Caldimonas brevitalea: one gene and its partners. The protein of the gene in region 2 binds, or shares a complex with, the protein of the main gene of each other region. Links are inferred from orthologs where the notes say so. Each region holds a gene or a part of one and is shown on either strand. Other genes may lie near its edges.

What was found.
Region 1: the proteins of AAW51_RS22190 (region 2) and eno are in contact, whole or in part, in a solved structure (PDB 2FYM), measured with the Escherichia coli proteins. The link is inferred for Caldimonas brevitalea from one-to-one orthologs.
Region 3: the proteins of AAW51_RS22190 (region 2) and pnp are in contact, whole or in part, in a cryo-EM structure (PDB 9QH0), measured with the Escherichia coli proteins. The link is inferred for Caldimonas brevitalea from one-to-one orthologs.

What each region holds. Positions count from the first base shown.
Region 1 is NZ_CP011371.1:3,867,440-3,872,812, reverse strand. Bases 2,507-5,373 are described here. They hold eno (phosphopyruvate hydratase), read right to left. Parts: upstream 4,649-5,373; coding sequence 3,365-4,648; downstream 2,507-3,364. Other genes in these bases: kdsA (3-deoxy-8-phosphooctulonate synthase), read right to left, coding at 5,024-5,373; AAW51_RS16375 (DUF1330 domain-containing protein), read right to left, coding at 4,725-5,012; ftsB (cell division protein FtsB), read right to left, coding at 3,059-3,340; pnuC (nicotinamide riboside transporter PnuC), read right to left, coding at 2,507-2,973. Also shown: AAW51_RS29305 (DUF4276 family protein), read right to left, coding at 1-173; AAW51_RS16400 (AAA family ATPase), read right to left, coding at 170-1,384; AAW51_RS16395 (AAA family ATPase), read right to left, coding at 1,613-2,308; more of pnuC, read right to left, coding at 2,332-2,506. UniProt on the Escherichia coli protein: Catalyzes the reversible conversion of 2-phosphoglycerate (2-PG) into phosphoenolpyruvate (PEP). It is essential for the degradation of carbohydrates via glycolysis.
Region 2 is NZ_CP011371.1:5,268,696-5,277,295, forward strand. Bases 3,616-7,203 are described here. They hold AAW51_RS22190 (Rne/Rng family ribonuclease), read left to right. Parts: upstream 3,616-3,946; coding sequence 3,947-7,003; downstream 7,004-7,203. In the rest of the region: AAW51_RS22165 (S49 family peptidase), read right to left, coding at 1-981; AAW51_RS22170 (Rieske (2Fe-2S) protein), read right to left, coding at 1,064-1,450; AAW51_RS22175 (HAD family hydrolase), read right to left, coding at 1,486-2,163; AAW51_RS22180 (RluA family pseudouridine synthase), read right to left, coding at 2,160-3,152; AAW51_RS29465 (SDR family oxidoreductase), read left to right, coding at 7,394-8,143; AAW51_RS22200 (LysR family transcriptional regulator), read right to left, coding at 8,024-8,600. UniProt on the Escherichia coli protein: Endoribonuclease that plays a central role in RNA processing and decay. Required for the maturation of 5S and 16S rRNAs and the majority of tRNAs. Also involved in the degradation of most mRNAs.
Region 3 is NZ_CP011371.1:1,966,290-1,971,728, forward strand. What follows is about bases 1-2,933. They hold pnp (polyribonucleotide nucleotidyltransferase), read left to right. Parts: upstream 1-365; coding sequence 366-2,501; downstream 2,502-2,933. Other genes in these bases: rpsO (30S ribosomal protein S15), read left to right, coding at 1-168; AAW51_RS08665 (NAD(P)H-quinone oxidoreductase), read left to right, coding at 2,575-2,933. Also shown: more of AAW51_RS08665, read left to right, coding at 2,934-3,561; tpiA (triose-phosphate isomerase), read left to right, coding at 3,620-4,360; preprotein translocase subunit SecG, read left to right, coding at 4,401-4,826. UniProt on the Escherichia coli protein: Involved in mRNA degradation. Catalyzes the phosphorolysis of single-stranded polyribonucleotides processively in the 3'- to 5'-direction. Also involved, along with RNase II, in tRNA processing.

The sequences.
Region 1 (5,373 bases), 1.4 Mb from region 2 along the record:
AGTAACTTTCGTTTAAGCTCGTCCGGGCGGCGGATGAACTGATCGCGATGTACGCGAATAGGCTGAGGGACAGTGAGATCGAAAATTCCTTGACCTTCGGCAATTCGCCGGAGCAGAAGGGGAACCGCTCGCACTTCTCCGTCGCCTTCAACGATACTGACGATTGTCGTCATGTGCTCCCTTCTCCCCCGTTGCCAAATAGCTTGAGCTGCGGCGAGTCAGGATCGATGACAAGAGAGGGATCAGGGACGAGTTGGTTCAACTTTAGGAGTTCGCCCGGCGTGTAAAGCTGATCACGGATCACTGATCGTGAGGCAGAGTCGATCGAGGCGATCTGCGTCACGCCGCCCTCGCCCGAGACCGCCAGTAAGCTATCGATGGCAATATTCGGGTCATCAAGCAATTCGGGGCTGTGGCTGGTTATGAGGACTTGGCTGCGCTCTGAGGCCCGGGCAAGTGCGTCCCGCACGACCGCGGCGGCGGCAGGATGCAATGCAACTTCGGGTTCTTCTATGCCGACCAGGCTAGGGCGACTGTCTTCGCCACCCTGAAAGAGTGCAACCAATATCCCCAGGGCCCTTAGTGTCCCGTCGGACATGCTATTCGCTGCAAAACGCCAAGGATGTTTGGACCCCGCGGTGTCCTGACGAAATTCGACAGTTTCCATGTGCCCAACTCCGATTCGCTCCACCCCGTGAACGGATGGGACCACGAGATTCAGGTATTCCTCGATTAGATCCTTGCGTTGAGGCGCGTAGCGCTCTAGGTAGGATATCGCACTTGCAATGTTCTCCCCGACAGGCTTTAAAGCGGTACCGTCTTGAGGCTTCTGCAGATCTCTGATCACCCTCGGATTTAAGTTGTAGAACCCCATCGCCGTGAGTGCGTCGAATACCGGGCGGAATGCGGGAAGTCCGGCGGCATTGACGAGCGCAAGACGGTCAGGCGTGCTGACAGGAAAGACGTCTTCGCTGGTGCTCTCTGGCTTTCCCTGAACCACCAAGTAGCTCGGCCCCAAGCCCGGAGCGCCGATGACACATTCTTCCCTCTGAACTTCGAAACCGCCTGCCGCTCGCGCACCGACGTTGAAGGCGTAGTGGCCCGGCCGTCCGTCGGGCAAGCGAAAATCGAGTCGGACCCCGAAATGGGTCGGATGCCCGCCTGACCTGCGCCTCACCTCTGAAAGTCCGCCGCGTAGATGTAATGCGTTCTCGAGCGAGCCCTCTAACGCGTCTTTCACAAAGTGAAGGACATCGAGAAAGTTGCTTTTGCCCGATCCATTCGGGCCGACCAAATAGGTCAGCGGGCCGAGTCGAACGTCACAAGCAGCGATGCTTTTGAAATTCTTCGCTCGGACGCGGCGAATGAACACAGTTGAATCCATTAATACTCCTGAATCCGAGCACTTTAGCAGCGACAGCTACGTCCAGACTCGACCAAGGCGCGTTTCTAGCGGAGAGAACCCTGGCAGGCAGCATCGAGCAATGGCTCGCATCTCTTGGCTCGCTGAGGTCTCGGTGCTGCGCGTACTTATAGATAGCGTTCTTGTTGGGACGCGGTGCACAGGGTACAGCACAAGAGGCTCAACCGGCTACGGCAGTCCCATTGAGATTCAGGACGGGTCGCGGCCCAACAAGCGGCTGAACAGGCGCTCGTAGTGCGGGTCCAGGCACTCGGTGCAGTACAGCTTGCGCGACGTGTGCGTGGTTGCCTCACCGCTCTCACCGCTCTCACCGCTGCCCTTTGCGCCGGCGGGCAAGCCCAGCAGCGGACACACCGCCGCCCACGCTGCCTCGACCCGGGCGGGCCCCAGACCGTACACCAGGCTGTAGGGCGAGCCGCCCCGCTGCAAGGCTGCGCGCACCCGCTCGTCGACCCCTTCGCGCACGTGCGCGCCGTCGCGCTGCAAGCCGTCGGCGACCCAGGGCAGGTCGAGCCCGGTCAGCAGGGTCAGCGCCGCCTCGGCGTGCGCCCGCTCGGCGTCGGCGTAGAGCGAGGTGTCGCCGAACACATAGTCGCTGTAGACCGCGATCATCAACGCCGTGGTGTCGGCCACCACCACCGCGTGTCGCCCGGCTGCGTAGCGGATCAGGCGGCTCTGCTCGTCGGCGATGCCACGCTGTTCGTCCTGTCGCGGTGTGCGCCCCTGGGCTTCGCAGAAGAGGCGCAGGTACTCCGGCACTGCGACGGCGTCGAGGCCCGCCGATTGCAAACGCCGCGCAAGGGCCGCGGCGAGTTCGGTCTTGCCGGTGCTTTCCGCGCCGACCAGGGCGATCACACGGCCAGGGCTGTTGCTGCTGCTGCTCATCGGAAACCCTCCGGGGTGCTAGCTCATGCAGCCACCGCCGGCGCCTGCCGCAGTCGCTGCCAGGCCCGCCAGCCCAGCACCGACATCACAACGAAGAGCGCGTACAGCAGCACCGTGAGCCATAGCCCCTTGTAGGCGAACAGCCCGACGCTGACGGTGTTGACCACCACCCAGGTGGGCCAGTTCTCGATCAGCTTGCGGCCCAGCAAAAACTGGCCGGCGACGCTGGCCACGGTGGGGAAGGCGTCCCAATAGGGCACGTCGCTGTCGGTCGTGCGCGCCAGCCAGGTGCCGAGCAAGGGCCAGGCGAGCAGCACGCCGGCCGCGGTGGCCCAGCGGCCGGCGCGGGGCAGGGCGTGCACGGTGAGCCGCTGGCCGTCCGGTCGCTTGCCATACAGCCATTGCCACCAGCCCCAACCCGCCACGACCGCGAAGAACAGCTGCAGACACGCGTCGCCGTACAGCTTGCTCTGCCAGAACAACAGGAAATAAAGCAAGGAGCTGACGATGGCCAGCGGCCAACCCCAGGGCACGACGCGGATGTTGCACACCACCATCGCCACGGCGAGCACGAAGGCCACCAGCTCCAGCCAGGTGACCGGCACCCCCCAGGCGGTGAAGGCCGGGGCCATCCAGGGGGCGAAAACGGCGAGCAAGGTGTCCATCGGATGGGGCGGGGGAAGGAGCGGGACAGGCGGTCGTCAATGAAAAACGGAGCCTCGCGGCTCCGTGTCGTCGAAGGCCGACGGCTCAGGGCGCCGGCGTCAGCTGCACATAGATCTCGTCGGGCTTCACCATGCCCAACTCGAAACGGGCCTTTTCCTCGACCATTTCGAGACCTTCTTTCAGGTCTCGCACTTCGGCCGCGAGCTGAGCGTTGCGCTCTCGCGCCGTCATGTTGCGGTCCTGGTGCTCGGCCAGTTTGCGCTGCAGCTCCATCACGCGGTGCACGCCGTTCTTGCCGAACCACAGCTGGGCGTGAACGCCCAGCAGCAACGCGGCCAGCACCAGGGTGACGAGCGGCAGACGCATGATGGCAGGCAGGGGGGCGATCTATCAGCGCAGGTTGTAGAACGCCGAGCGGCCGGGGTAGTAGGCGATGTCGCCCAGGTCTTCCTCGATGCGCAGCAGCTGGTTGTACTTGGCGATGCGGTCGGAACGGCTCATCGAGCCGGTCTTGATCTGGCCGGCGTTGGTGCCCACGGCGATGTCGGCGATGGTCGAGTCTTCGGTCTCGCCCGAGCGGTGCGAGATCACCGCGGTGTAGCCGGCGCGCTTGGCCATCTCGATCGCGGCAAAGGTTTCGGTCAGCGTGCCGATCTGGTTGATCTTGATCAGGATCGAATTGCCGATGCGCTTTTCGATGCCTTCACGCAGGATCTTGGTGTTGGTGACGAACAGGTCGTCGCCGACCAGCTGCACCTTCTTGCCCAGCGTTTCGGTCAGGTGCTTCCAGCCGGCCCAATCGCCTTCGTGCATGCCGTCTTCGATGCTGATGATCGGGTACTTGTCGGCCCAGGTCGCCAGCACGTTGGTCCATTCTTCGGCCGACAGTGTCAGGCCTTCACCTTCGAGGTGGTACTTGCCGTCCTTGTAGAACTCGCTGGCGGCGCAGTCCAGGCCCAGCGCGATCTGTTCGCCCGGGGTGTAGCCGGCCTGCTCGATGGCCTGCAGGATCAGCTGGATGGCCGCCTCGTGGCTGGCGACGCTGGGGGCGAAGCCGCCTTCGTCGCCGACCGCCGTGCTCATGTTCTTGTCGTGGATGATCTTCTTCAGCGCGTGGAAGACCTCGGCGCCGTAGCGGATCGCTTCACGGAAGCTGGGGGCGCCGATCGGCAGGATCATGAATTCCTGCAGGTCGAGGTTGTTGTTGGCGTGGGCACCACCGTTGATGACGTTCATCATCGGCACCGGCATCTGCATCGAGCCCGAACCGCCGAAATAGCGGTACAGCGGCAGGCCCGACTCCTCGGCGGCGGCACGCGCCACCGCCATCGAGACCGCCAGCGTGGCGTTGGCGCCAAGGCGCGACTTGTTGTCGCTGCCGTCGAGGTCGATCAGGGTGCGGTCGAGGAACGCCTGCTCGGATGCATCGAGGCCCAGCACCGCTTCGGAAATTTCCGTGTTGATGTGCTCGACCGCCTTCAGCACGCCCTTGCCGAGGTAGCGGCTTTTGTCACCGTCGCGCAGTTCGATGGCTTCACGCGAGCCGGTCGACGCGCCCGACGGCACGGCTGCACGGCCCATCACGCCGGACTCGAGCAGCACGTCGCACTCGACGGTGGGGTTGCCGCGGCTGTCCAGAATTTCACGGCCGACGATGTCTACGATGGCACTCATGACGTTTCCTCTTGCTTGTAATCGATGATGGATGTTGGTGCGGCGCCCATTGGACCAGATTCGGCCGCCAGTCTGGTTACAAACCTTCCACAAGCACCATGCGCATGACCGCGGCGCCTTCGCGCGCTTCGCGGGCGCGGCCGTACTCGGGCGAGTGGTAGAAGGCGCGCGCCTTCTCCATGGACGGGAACTTGAGCACCACCAGGCGGCCGGGCTGCCAGGGGCCTTCGAGCACTTCGACGCTACCGCCGCGCACCAGCACTTCAGCGCCGTGGGCCTGCATGGCCTCGGTCGACCACTTGCGGTATTCAGCGTACTGCTCGGGATTGTGGACGGTCACGTCCGCGAGGATGTAGGCACTCATCGGCGGGGGGGTCAACCGAAGTTCTGTTCGAGGAAGGTGCCGCTGCGCTTGATCACACGGTCGACCTCGACCAGCGTGGCCAGCAGCTCGCGCATACGCTTGAGCGGCACCGCGTTGGGGCCGTCGCTCAGGGCTTGTGCCGGGTCGGGGTGGGTCTCCATGAACAGACCCGCCACACCGACCGCCACCGCCGCACGCGACAGCACCGGCACGAACTCGCGCTGCCCGCCCGAACTGGTGCCCTGGCCACCCGGCAGCTGCACCGAGTGCGTGGCGTCGAACACCACCGGGGCACCGGTGTCGCGCATGATGGCCAGCGAGCGCATGTCGCTGACGAGGTTGTTGTAGCCGAAGCTGGCGC
Region 2 (8,600 bases):
CAGGGCCTGCACCGCGCCGCTGCCGATCGCCGCGCCGAAGCGCTTGACCAGCCGTTCCGCGACGTTCTCGCGCGGCGTGTAGTCGATCACCTCTTCGGCCTTGACCACCTCGCGCGCGACGTAATCGAGCGTGCCGAAGTGGTCGACCAGCCCCAGCGCCACCGCTTGTTCGCCGTTCCAGAACAGGCCCGAGAACAGCTGCGGCTCGGGCTTGAGCCGGTTGCCGCGGCCTTCTTTCACGACGCTGATGAACTGCTGGTGGATCTGGTCGAGCATGGCCTTGGCATAGGCCTTCTCTGTTTCCGACTGGGGCGAGAACGGGTCGAGAAAACCCTTGTGCTCGCCGGCCGTCAGCAAGCGCCGCTCGATGCCGAGCTTGTCCATCAGCCCGGTGAAGCCGAAGCTGTCCATCAACACACCGATCGAGCCGACGATGGACGCCTTGTCGACATAGATCTCGTCGGCCGCCACCGCGATGTAGTACGCGCCCGACGCGCACACTTCCTCGACCACCGCGTACACCTTCTTCTTGTGCAGCTCTTTCAGCCGGCGGATCTCTTCGTTGATGATGCCGGCCTGCACCGGGCTGCCGCCCGGCGAGTTGATGCGCAGCACGACGGCCTGGGCGCCGGCGTCTTCGAAGGCGTTGCGCAAAGCCGACAGCAGGTTCTCGGCGCTGGCCTCGGCGTCGACGGCGATTTCGCCGCGCACGTCGATCAGCGCGGTATGCGGCCCGGTTTGTGCGTTGGTCGCCGCACGCTGGCTGTAGCCCAGCGCCAGGACGGTCAAGGCCACCAGCAACCATGCCAGGCGGAAGAAGATGCGCCAGCGCCGCTCGCGACGCCGGTCGTCGAGGTAGGCGCGTGCCAGTTGCGCCACCAGCGCGGTGTCGCTGGGCGCCGCGGGAGCCGACGCGGCCGCCGGGGCCCGGACCGGCTCGGCTTGCACATCGGGCAGGTCGCCGGGATCGTTCGAATTCATGGTGTCCCTGAAAAAACGAAGTGGAGAGTACAACCGCCGACCAGGGCCGGCGGGCTGCCCCGAGCCTCGAGGCGTGCCGGCTTCAGTCGGTGAAGGCGGGCTGAATATCGCCAGAAGGATACCAATAGACCTTGCCGTCGCGCTCATCAACCTCAACGCGGATCAAGCCCTCGCCACGACACGGGCCGCCGACGCAGTGCCCATCCCGCGGGTCATACAAGGCCCCGTGGATCGAACAGATGATCCAGTCCCCGCTGTCGTCCAGGAACTGGTTGGGCTGCCAGTCCATCTCGACCGGCACATGGGCACAGCGGTTCACATAGGCCACCGGGCGGCCATCGAAGCGCAGCGCAAAGGCGCGTGCCCCCTGGCTCCACAACACGATGTCGAAGGGCACGGCGGGCCCGCGCTCGACCAGGGCGTCCGCCTCGCACAACTCGACTTCCGTAGGCTTCAAAACTTCACTCATCACGACTTCCTACCGATCACAACATCCACGCGCCCTCAGGCGTTTGCATCCAGCCATTGCTGCAGCTCGCGCACCGAGTGGGCGACGAAGCGCGGCCCGTAGTCCTGGAAGAACGTGGGCTCGTGCGCGCCGTAGCTCACCGCGACGCTCGCCGTGCGCGCGTTCACGGCCAGCTGCAGGTCGTGTGTGGTGTCGCCGATCATCAGGGTGCGTTCCGGCTCGACGCCGAACTCCGCCATCAGCTCTTCGAGCATGCGCGGGTGCGGTTTCGGCAAGGTTTCATCGGCCGTGCGGGTGGCGTCGAACACGCCCCGCAGCAGCACCGTCTTGAGCGCTTCGTCGAGCCCGCGGCGCGACTTGCCGGTGGCCACCGCCAGCCAGTGGTGGCGCTGCTTCAAGGCCTGCAGCATGCCCAGCACGCCCTCGAACAGCGTCAGCTCGTGCTGGCGCTTGAAATAGTGCTGACGGTAGCGTTGCGTCAGTTCGGGGTAGAGATGCGGCGCCAGGCCCGGTGCGGCGTGCTCGAAGGCTTCCTGCAAGCCCATGCCGATCACATAGGCGGCGCGGCTGTCGTCGGGCACGGGCACCTTCAGATCGGCGCAGGCGGCCTGGATGCTGCGCACGATCAGCGCGGTGGAATCGAACAAGGTGCCATCCCAGTCGAACACGATCAGGTCGTACTGGCGCGGGCGGTGAAGACGGTGGTCGTTCATGGATGGGCCGGCAGCACCGGCAGGGCAGACAACAATTCGGTGCACTCGGACGGCAGCGGCGCTTCCAGCTGGATGGTCTCGCCGTTCGCCGGATGTTCGAAACGCAGCCGACGGGCGTGCAAAAACATGCGGTCGAAACGGCACCCGGGCACGGCCTCGCCGCGGGCGAGTGCCTTGTTCAGCGCGAAATCGCCGTATTTCTCGTCGCCGGCGATCGGATGGCCTTCGTGCAGCAGATGCACGCGGATCTGGTGGGTGCGGCCGGTCTTGATGGTGACATCGAGCAAGGTGAAGCCGGCATAGGTTTCGGCGATGCGCACCAGCGTGATCGAGCGGCGGCCATCGTCGTCGGCCGGCGACACCGCGCGCACGCGCCGTTCGCCCTCGCCGGTGAGGTATTTGTGCAGCGGGACGTCGATCACCTTGCGGTTCGCCGGCCAGGCGCCGACCACCAGCGCCGCATAGGTCTTGCCGGTCTCGCGCTGGCGGAACTGGTCCTGCAGCAGGGTCAGCGCGCTGCGCTTTTTCGCCAGCAACAGCACCCCCGAGGTCTCCTTGTCGAGCCGGTGCACCAGTTCGAGGAAGCGGGCCTGCGGGCGGGAGCGGCGCAATTGCTCGATCACGCCGAAGCTCACACCGCTGCCGCCATGCACCGCGACGCCGGCGGGCTTGTTGACCGCGAGCAGATGGTCGTCCTCGAACAACACCGGGAACTCGCGCGCCGGCGCCGGCGGGGCGGAGGCGCGCTCGGCCTGACGCACCGGCGGCACGCGGACCTCGTCGCCCAGGGCCAACCGCGTGTCGGCGGCCGCCCGGCCCTTGTTGACCCGCACCTCGCCGCTGCGCACGATACGGTAGACGTGGGTCTTCGGCACGCCCTTGAGCGTCTTCAGCAGGAAGTTGTCGAGCCGTTGACCCGCGGAGCCTTCGTCGATCACCAGGCGCTGCACGGCCGGTGCGCGCGCCTCGGGCCCGGCGCTGGGGACCACAGCCTGTTTCGGGGCCGCTGGCCGCGACCCGCGTGGGGCGCGGCCAGCGGTTTCAGCAGGTTCCACCTGCCTTGGCCGTTTCGCCCCTATAATCCGTTGCACCACGTTTGCGTTGTAAGTGTTTGATTTTCAAGAGTTTACCCGCCACTCTGCCGACCCTGATCGGAAGAGTGTCGACAGCACGGGCAGGCAAAGTGGTTCGCAAGGCCCAGGCGTGATGAAGTTGCAAAACGCCGGCCCTGCATATTTGGTGATGCAACGCAGTCCGGCATGGCGGGCCGCTTCCCAAGGTGAAGTGGCGGCCGAGGTTGGGGCTGCGATAGAGCGAACGTCGAAAGAACCCAAGAACAAGGTTTCCGGCCGCAGGCCGGGCCCGCCCGACCGTTGGGGGCCGACCCGGCCCGCGGCGACATCGGGTGTCCGCCTGCAGCCCGCTCCGAAGACTCTCCCCACGGATGCTGTTCCCCCTCCCCTCGCTTCCCCCCTTGCGCTGCACCGCCGCGGATGTGACCCCGCGGCCGGTTTGCGCCTGGCCGCACGTGGCACGCCTGGTCGTGCACCACGCCGGGAAGGAGTCGGGGCGCATCAGGGCCGCCCTTCCCTCGAAGGGCGTGGTCATGCGGATGCATGCGCCAACGCTGTTCTCCTGATCTTGAAGATCAGAGCAGTCCAGGGCGATTCCTTTCGGTTCCACCTCGTTTCTCGTGCATCGATGAGTCGCCCCTGACAGTGATTGTCCGAGGCGACATGTTGGTATTGCCGCGACCGCAGATGTCGCCGGCAGGAGGAGCGCAATGAAACGCATGCTGATCAATGCGACGCAGCAGGAAGAGCGTCGCCTGGCTATCGTCGATGGCCAGAAACTGCTCGATTTCGAAACCGAAATCGAAGGACGGGAACAGCGCAAGGGCAACATCTACAAGGCGGTGGTCACCCGCGTAGAACCGTCGCTCGAGGCCTGTTTCGTCGACTACGGCGAGGAGCGCCACGGCTTTTTGCCCTTCAAGGAAATCTCCCGACAGTATTTCAAGGACGGCGTGGACGTCCGCAACGCCAAGATCTCCGACGCGATCAAGGAAGGCCAGGAACTGCTGGTCCAGGTCGAGAAGGAAGAGCGCGGCAACAAGGGCGCCGCCCTCACCACCTTCATCTCGCTGGCCGGCCGCTACCTGGTGCTGATGCCCAACAACCCCCGCGGCGGTGGTGTTTCTCGCCGCATCGAGGGTGAGGACCGTGAAGAACTGAAGGAAGCCCTCGACCAGCTCGATTACCCGAAGGGCATGAGCCTGATCGCCCGCACCGCAGGCATCGGCCGCAGCGTCGCCGAGCTGCAGTGGGACTTGAACTACATGCTGAAGCTGTGGACCGCCATCGACGGCGCAGCCCAGTCTCGCAAAGGCGCCTTCCTGATCTACCAGGAATCGTCGCTGGTGATCCGCGCGATCCGCGACTACTTCACCGCCGACATCGGCGAAATCCTGATCGACACCGACGACATCTACGATCAGGCCCAGCAGTTCATGAACCACGTGATGCCGGACAACTCCGGCCGCGTGAAACGCTACCGCGACGACGCGCCGCTGTTCAGCCGCTTCCAGATCGAGCACCAGATCGAAACGGCGTTCTCGCGCACCGTCAACCTGCCCTCGGGCGGCGCCATCGTGATCGACCACACCGAAGCGCTGGTGTCGATCGACGTCAACTCGGCGCGCGCGACCCGCGGCGGCGACATCGAGGAAACCGCCACCCGCACCAACCTGGAAGCAGCCGACGAGATCGCCCGCCAGATGCGGCTGCGCGACCTGGGCGGCCTGATCGTGGTGGACTTCATCGACATGGAAGAGTCGAAGAACCGCCGCGAGGTCGAAACCCGGCTGCGCGACGCGCTGCGCCAAGATCGCGCCCGCGTGCAGTTCAGCTCGATCTCCAAGTTCGGCCTGCTGGAGCTGTCGCGCCAGCGCCTGCGCCCGGCACTGAGCGAAGGCTCGCACATCACCTGCCCGCGCTGCAACGGCACCGGCCACATCCGCGACACCGAGTCGAGCGCGCTGCAGATCCTGCGCATGGTGCAGGAAGAGGCGATGAAGGAGAACACCTTCGCCGTCCACGTGCAAGTGCCGGTCGAGGTGACCTCCTTCCTGCTCAATGAAAAGCGGATGGAGATCAACAAGATCGAGTTCAAGCAGAGCGTGAAGGTGCTGCTGGTGCCCAATAAGCACCTGGAGACGCCCAACTACAAGCTCGAACGCCTGCGCCACGACGACCCGCGGGTCGAGAACCTGCAGGCCAGCTACTCGATGATCGAGGAGCCGGACGACGAGGTCGGCATCACCCGGCGCGAGAAGGCCAAGCCCAAGCAGGAACCGGTGATCAAGGGCCTGCTGCCCGAGCAGCCGGCGCCCCCGTCGCCGGCCAAGGAAGTGGCCCCGGCGCCGGCCCCTGTGGCCGCCGCACCGGTCACGACCGCGCCTGCCGCGGCGACGCGCCCGAGCGCTGCGGCGCCGGCCGCCGGCGGCGGCTTCTTCGGCTGGATCAAGAAGCTGTTCGGCGCACCGGCCGCGCCGGAACCGGCGCCGGCGCCCGTGCCGGCTCCCGTCGCCGCCCCGGCCGCGAAGGAAGCCCAGGACGGGCGCCGTCGCGGAGGTGGCGGTGAGGCGCGCGGCGAACGCGGCGGTGAGCGTGGCGAGGGCCGACGCGGCGGTGGCCGCGGTGGCCGCGAGAACGGACGCGAGGAAGGCGCGCGAGCCGAAGGCCGACGTGAAGGTCGCGAGGGCCGGGAAGGCCGTGACCGCAACCGCGACCAGCGTGGCAAGGCCGCGGGTGCCGATGTCGGCACCGCGATGCCGCTGGAGCTGAGCGGGGAGGCCGGCGCACGCAAGGAACGCCCGCCACGTGAACCGCGCGAGCCGCGTGAACCGCGCAACGTCGAGGCACGTGAAGGCGCTGCGCCGCAAGAGCCGCGTGGCCGCGGTGAGGGTCGCGGTGAGGGTCGCGGTGAAGGCCGCCGCGGGCCCCGCCCGGAACGCGAACTGCCGCCCGCGGCAGAGACCGTCGAGGCCGGCGAGGAGGGTTTTGCCGACACCGTGCCGCAAGACGGTGCCGTGGAAGCCGCCGGCGAGGCGCAGCGTGACGGACGCCGCCGCCGCCGCGGTGGCCGCGGCCGCCGTGAGCGAGATGCAGCGACCGAGAGCCAGGACCTGGGCGGCGAAAGCGCCGAAACCGGCGACACCACCGCCTTGCAGCCGGACAACGCCGGCCTGCTGGGCGAAACGCAAGTGGTGGACACCGGCGCCGCGGCCGAGCCGTTGAGCGCCGAGGCCGAAGCGGGCGGCGACGACACCGCCGCACGCGAAGGCGAAGGCCGCCGCCGCGGCCGTGGGCGCGACCGCTACCGTCGCGAGAAGCGCGAGCAGGACGGCACCGCACCGTCGGAGGTGGTGACCGAGGCCGAGGTCGTGGAAGGCGAACCGGCCGATCTGCAAGACGTCGCGCCCACCAGCCCTGCCCCCGCCGCAGAGCCGGCCGTGGTGCCGACCCCGGTGGCAGCGCCGGCGGTTGCTGCTGCGGCACCGCTGCCCGCGGTGGCGCCGCAGCGTCCGCAACCCTTCGTGCTGCCGCTGGCCGACCTGCAGAACGTCGCCGCGCAAGCGGGGCTGGAATGGGTCAACTCGGACGCCGAGAAGGTCCGTGCCGCCCAGGACAGCATCGCCCGCGAGCCCCAGCCGCCGCGCGTCCCGCGTGAGCGCAAGCCGGTCGTGACGGTCGACGAAGGCCCGCTGGTGCTGGTCGAAACCCGCACCGACCTGGCCCGCGTGACCCTGCCGTTCGAAACCGGCGCCGAGGTGCGCTGAACCCGGAAGGCGCCGGCCCCGGCGCCCGGTCCAGGCAAACGACAACGCCGCCGAAGGCTGACTTCGGCGGCGTTGTCATTTGAAGCGCGGCTGGCAGCCTCGCCATGCCGGGCAAGCGGGCGGTGCAAAGGCCGGCGCAGACCGACCTGCCGCGCACCGTGAAGCACGGCCCACCGCCGTCTGCAATACCTTTGCACGGGTGCCGCAGCCGCTTCGAGCAGCGGCGGGAGCGTGAACGCGCTCGACGGGCGGCCCACCCCGTCCGGCACACCTTTTTCGGCATCGCAAAACCCGAATCCGAGTTTCGTCATCTCCTGCTTTGCGCCTCGCCTCTCGGCGCCCAGACTGCTTGCCGTGACCCCGCAGGGGGCACGACGAAAGGAACTGGAGATGCAAGAGAGCACAGAAATGAAACAACGGACGCCCCAGCGCGTGCTGGTCGTCGGCGGCGGTTCGGGCATGGGCCGGGCCGTGGTGGCGCAATTGCTCGCGCGCGGTGATGCGGTGGTGGCCGCCGGCAGAAGCCGGCCGCGATTGAACACGCTACGCGAGGCGCTGGCCACGCCAGCGAGGCTGGACACGGAGACGGTCGACGTGACCCAGGAGCAAGACGTCGAGCGGCTGTTTCGCGGCATCGGCGAGCTTGATCACATCGTCTGCACCGCCGCCGACATCGCCGGCGCCTACGAACTGCTGCCACAGCTGAGCATGGCGGCGGTGGAACGTGTCGTCCGCTCCAAGCTGCTCGGCCCCTTGATGCTGGCCAAGCACGGAGCGCCGTGTCTACCGACCACCGGTTCCATCACCTTCACCTCCGGCATCGCGGCTTATCGGCCGGCCCCCAAAGGAGCGGCGGTTGCCGCGGCCAATGCGGGCCTGGAGGGCCTGGCCAAGGCGCTCGCCGTGGAACTGGGGCCCGTGCGGGTCAATGTGGTCTCGCCAGGCTGGGTCGACACCGGCATCTGGCAACACGTCGCCGGGGATGCCAAGCGCAGCGTGCTCGACGCCATGGCCGAGCGACTACCGGTGCGCAGGACCGGGCAGCCGTCCGACATCGCGCAGGCCATCCTGCACCTGCTCGACAACGGCTACATCTCGGGCACCGTTGTGCACGTGGACGGTGGGCACCGTCTGGCCTGACACCACCTCTCGCGCCGTTTGCAGAAACACCCGCAGCGCCGGGGCAGGTCGCCGCTGGCGGCGGGACACCATGAAGATCGGCACGGTCGCGAACCGATGATCGTCGAGCGGCACCAGCGCCAGACCTTGCGAGGCGCCAGGAAATGAAACGGCCAGGCGCGGCACGATCGACACGCCGGCGCCGGCGGCCACCAAGGCACGCGCGGCGGCGATGCTGCCGCTTTCCATGCCGACCTGCAGGGGTGATCCCGACGCGGCGGACACAGCGTCAAGCAGCCCTCGGTAGACGCACCCCCTGGCGGTGGCCACGACACGTTCACCCGCCAGATCCTGCGGCGACAAGGCGCTGCGTTGCGCCAGCCGGTGGTGTTGCGGCAGGATGACCACCGCTTCATCTTGGCCCACGCGCTCTGTCTCGAGTTCGGCGTCGTCGGCATGGCTGAAGAGAAAGGCGGCG
Region 3 (5,439 bases), 3.3 Mb from region 2 along the record:
CGCATCAACGAACTCACCCCCCACTTCAAGCAGCATGCCAAGGACCACCACGGCCGCCGTGGTCTGCTGAAGATGGTGAACCGCCGCAAGCGCCTGTTGGCCTATCTGAAGGACCGGGACGCCGATCGCTACACCGCGCTGATCCAGAAGCTGGGCCTGCGCAAGTAAGCGTCGAAACGTGAAAGAGAGCCTGTCTGGGATCGCCAGGACAGGCTCTTTGTTTTTGGAGTCGAGCCTAGGAGAAGCGTTGCTGTGTCATTCCAAGGGGGTTGCAGAGTCAGCCCCGCTGGAATGGCATCGCGCTTCGCGGTCTCGCTCCGGGCCAAGCACGCAGCCACAATGCGTGTGCATCACTGGAGACAGCCATGAGCATGTTCAATAAAGTCACCAAGACCTTCCAATGGGGCGGCCGCACAGTCCGCCTGGAAACCGGCGAAATCGCCCGTCAAGCCACCGGCGCCGTGCTGGTCGACATCGAGGACACCGTGGTTCTGGCGACCGTGGTGGCGGCCAAGACCGCCAAGCCCGGCCAGGACTTCTTCCCGCTGACGGTCGACTACATCGAGAAGACCTATGCCGCCGGCAAGATCCCGGGCAGCTTCTTCAAGCGTGAAGGCCGCCCGAGCGAACTCGAAACCCTGACCTCGCGCCTGATCGACCGCCCGATTCGCCCGCTGTTCCCCGAGGGTTTCTTCAATGAAGTTCAGGTGGTCATCCACGTGATGTCGCTGAACCCCGAGGTGGACGCCGACATCGCCGCGATGATCGCGACCAGTGCCGCGCTGTCGATCTCCGGCATCCCGTTCAACGGTCCGATCAGCGCTGCGCGTGTGGGCTACATCAACGGCGAATACGTGCTGAACCCGGGCAAGACCCAGCAGACCCAATCGCGCCTCGACCTGGTGGTGGCTGGCACCGAAGCGGCCGTGCTGATGGTGGAGTCGGAAGCCGACCAGCTGTCTGAAGACGTGATGCTGGGCGCCGTGGTGTTCGGCCACGAGCAGGGCAAGATCGCGATCAATGCGATCCACGAACTGGTGCGCGAAGCCGGCAAGCCCGAATGGGACTGGCAGCCGCCCGCCAAGGACGAGTCCTTCATCGCCAAGGTGACGCAGCTGGCCGAAGAGAAGCTGCGCGCCGCCTACCAGATCCGCTCCAAGCAAGCCCGCACGCAAGCCACCCGCGAAGCTTATGCCGCGGTCAAACAGGCGCTGACGCAAGACGGCGGCGAGTTCGACGAAACCAAGCTCGACGGCCTGCTGTTCGACATCGAAGCGCGCATCGTGCGCAGCCAGATCCTGGCCGGCGAGCCCCGCATCGACGGCCGTGACACCCGCACCGTGCGCCCGATCGAGATCCGCACCGGTGTGCTGCCGCGCACCCACGGCTCAGCGCTGTTCACCCGGGGTGAAACCCAGGCCGTGGTGGTCGCGACCCTCGGCACCGAGCGCGACGCCCAGATCATCGATGCGCTGAGCGGCGAGTACTCCGACCGCTTCATGATGCACTACAACATGCCCCCGTTCGCGACCGGCGAGACCGGCCGCGTGGGCAGCCCCAAGCGGCGCGAGATCGGCCACGGCCGCCTGGCCAAGCGGGCCCTGATCCCGGTGCTGCCGGCCAAGGACGAGTTCGCCTATGCGATCCGCGTCGTGTCCGAGATCACCGAGTCGAACGGTTCGTCGTCGATGGCCTCCGTGTGCGGCGGCTGTCTGGCGCTGATGGACGCCGGCGTGCCGTTGAAGGCGCACGTGGCCGGTGTCGCGATGGGCCTGATCAAGGAAGGCAACCGCTTCGCGGTGCTGACCGACATCCTCGGCGATGAGGATCACCTGGGCGACATGGACTTCAAGGTGGCCGGCACGTCGAGTGGCATCACTGCGCTGCAGATGGACATCAAGATCCAGGGCATCACCAAGGAAATCATGCAGGTCGCGCTGGCGCAGGCCAAGGAAGGCCGCCTGCACATCCTCGGCAAGATGGTCGACGCCGTCGGCGGCGCCAAGACCGAGGTGTCGCAGTTCGCGCCCCGCCTGTACACGATGAAGATCAACCCGGAGAAGATCCGCGACGTGATCGGCAAGGGCGGCGCCACCATTCGCGCGCTGACCGAAGAGACCGGCACGCAGATCGACATCGCCGAAGACGGCACCATCACCATCGCATCGACCGACACCGCGATGGCCGACCTGGCGAAGAAGAAGATCGAAGAGATCACCGCCGAAGTCGAGGTGGGCAAGATCTACGAAGGCCCGGTCACCAAGATCCTCGAGGGCATCGGCGCGCTGGTCAACCTGCTGCCCGGCAAGGACGGCCTGGTGCACATCAGCCAGATCGCCAACGAGCGCGTCAACAAGGTCACCGACTACCTCGAAGTCGGCCAGACCGTGCGCGTGAAGGTGCTCGAGACCGACGAGAAGGGCCGTGTGAAGCTGTCGATCAAGGCGCTGCTGGACCGCGGCTACGCGCCCGACCAACAGCAGCAACAGCAGCAGCAGTAACGCTGTTCCCGCCCGGCACGCTGCGCTCGCGGTGTGCCGGGTTCGTCCATTCCGCTACTGCGTACGCTCTCCCATGCAAGCCATCGAGATCACCAGCTACGGCGCGCCGGACGTGTTGCGCCCCTGTCAGAGGCCCGATCCTGTCGCCGGCTCCGGCGAGGTGTTGATCCGGGTGCGGGCGGCCGGTGTCAACCGGCCCGACGTGCTGCAACGCAAGGGTCACTATCCGGTGCCCGCCGGCGCCTCCGACCTGCCCGGCCTGGAAGTGGCCGGTGAGATCGTCGCTGGCGACGCAGCTGCGATGGCTAAAGCGGGCCTGAAGCTCGGCGACCGGGTTTGTGCGTTGGTGCAGGGCGGCGGGTATGCCGAGCTGTGCGTCGCCGCGGCGGCCTTGTGCCTGCCGGTGCCCGACGGCTGGAGCGACGTCGAGGCCGCCGGGTTGCCCGAGACCTTCTTCACCGTCTGGTCCAATGTGTTCCAACGGGCGCGCCTCGCGGCTGGCGAGACGCTGCTGGTGCAGGGCGGCACGAGCGGCATCGGCGTCACGGCGATCCAGCTGGGCAAGGCCATGGGGGCGACGGTGTATGCGACGGCGGGCAGCGACGACAAGTGCGCCGCCTGCGTGAAGCTGGGCGCCGACCACGCGATCAACTACCGCACCCACGACTTCGCCGCCGAGGTCAAGCGATTGAGTGGCGGCCGTGGGGCGGACGTGATCCTCGACATGGTCGCCGGCGACTACCTGCCGCGCGAGATCGACTGCCTGGCCGACGACGGTCGGCTGGTCATCATCGCGGTGCAAGGCGGCACCAAGGCTGAACTCGACATCGTCACGCTGATGCGCCGGCGCCTGACCGTGACCGGCTCGACACTGCGGCCGCGGCCGGTGTCGTTCAAGGCGGCGGTGGCGCGCGAGTTGCGCGAGCGGGTGTGGCCGTTGTTGGCGCAACGCAGGATCACGCCAGTGGTGTTCAAGACCTTCGCCGCGGCCGATGCGGCGCAGGCCCATGCACTGATGGAATCGAACCAGCACATCGGAAAGATCGTGCTGACCTGGTGAGCGCCGCAAGGCGACTACGTAGAATATTGGGCTTTTTGAGCGGGAAGGGAGCGAATCGATGCGCCGCAAACTGGTCGTAGGCAACTGGAAGATGCACGGCACGCTGGCCAGCAATGCTGAACTGCTGGGGGGCGTGCGCGCTGCCGAGCCTTTCGTCTGCGAGGCGGCGGTGTGCGTGCCGTTTCCTTATCTGGCCTCTTGCGTGCTCGCACTGCAAGGCAGCCATATCGGGCTGGGCGCGCAGGACTGTTCGGCGCACGAGCAGGGCGCCTACACCGGCGAGGTGTCGGCCACGATGCTGCACGACGTCGGCTGCCGCTACGTGATCGTGGGCCACTCCGAGCGCCGCGCCTACCACGGTGAGAGCGACCAGCTGGTGGCCGACAAGGCCAAGATCGTCGTCAACAAGGGCATGATCCCCATCGTGTGCGTTGGCGAAACCTTGGCCGAACGCGAAGCCGGGCAGACCGACGCGGTGGTCAAGCGCCAGTTGTCGGCCGTGATCCACACGCTGGGTCATTGCGTGCCGCAGATCGTGGTGGCTTACGAGCCGGTCTGGGCCATCGGCACCGGCAAGACCGCCTCGCCCGAGCAGGCGCAAGAGGTGCACGCACTGTTGCGGGCGCAGTTGCAAGCCGCGACGTCGCACGCCGACAGCATGAAGATCCTCTACGGCGGCAGCGTCAAGCCCGACAACGCCGCCACCTTGTTCGCGCAACCCGACATCGACGGTGGCCTGATCGGCGGGGCTTCCCTGAAGGCCGCCGATTTCATCGCGATCTGCCGCGCAGCGCTGTGAGCCGGCGACGACGGCTCGCCCCCATTTCTGGAGATTCTTGATGCAGTTTCTGACCACCGTGATCCTCGTCGTGCAGTTGCTGTCTGCGCTGGGCATGATCGGCCTGGTGCTGGTGCAGCACGGCAAGGGCGCCGACATGGGCGCTTCGTTCGGTAGCGGCGCCTCGGGCAGCCTGTTCGGTGCCACCGGCAGCGCCAACTTCCTGTCGCGCACCACGGCGGTGTTGGCGACCGTGTTTTTCATCTGCACGCTGGCCCTCGCGTATCTGTCCAGCTCGCGGCCTGCGGAGGCGCCGGCGGCAACCGTGCTCGAGCGCGCTCCGGCCCAGGCGCCGGCCGCAAGTGCGAGTGGTGCATCGCAGATCCCCGGTGCCGCACCGGCAGCCAGCGCCGTTGAAGCGCCTGCCTCGGCCGCCGTGGTGCCTGCGCCCGCTGCTTCCGGTGCCGCTCAGATCCCGACGAAATAACTTGATCGAAATGCCCGACTCCATTGAGAAGGGCAGGGATTCGAGTTAGAATCCAAGGCTGTTCGGCAAGCTACTGTTAAAGCTGCCACTGAAGGGTGATCAGAGCGGGCACTACCTGTTGCGTTCTGAGTCAGCAGGCACCGCGGTCGGCGACCGCGGGTCAGCGTCCTCGCCGAGGTCGTTGCCTGTGCCGGATGTGGCGCTTCCCTCATGCAAGCCGAGCAGTTTGATGGCCCGGGATCTTTCCTCTTGGCCTGGTGTCGAACCAGGGCAGGGTTCAAGGAAGGCAGGCCCGGGCTCTCAGGCCGACGTGGTGAAATTGGTAGACACGCTATCTTGAGGGGGTAGTGGCGAAAGCTGTGCGAGTTCGAGTCTCGCCGTCGGCACCAAAATTTCAATCGATGCGGTGATCATCCGGTGCCGCATCGGGCGCCCTGGACGCAACAGCCGAAGGGGGCAACCGCAGGGACAAAGTGGGCGTGCTGGGCAGCGGTCTGACCGCTGGGAACAGCGCGCCTTATTTTTGCCATGCGTTTGAGCCGGATCTGTGAAGACTTTCGCGCAGCCAGCCACACTCCGTCACAGCGAGCCACGCGTCAAGCAACAGTAGCAG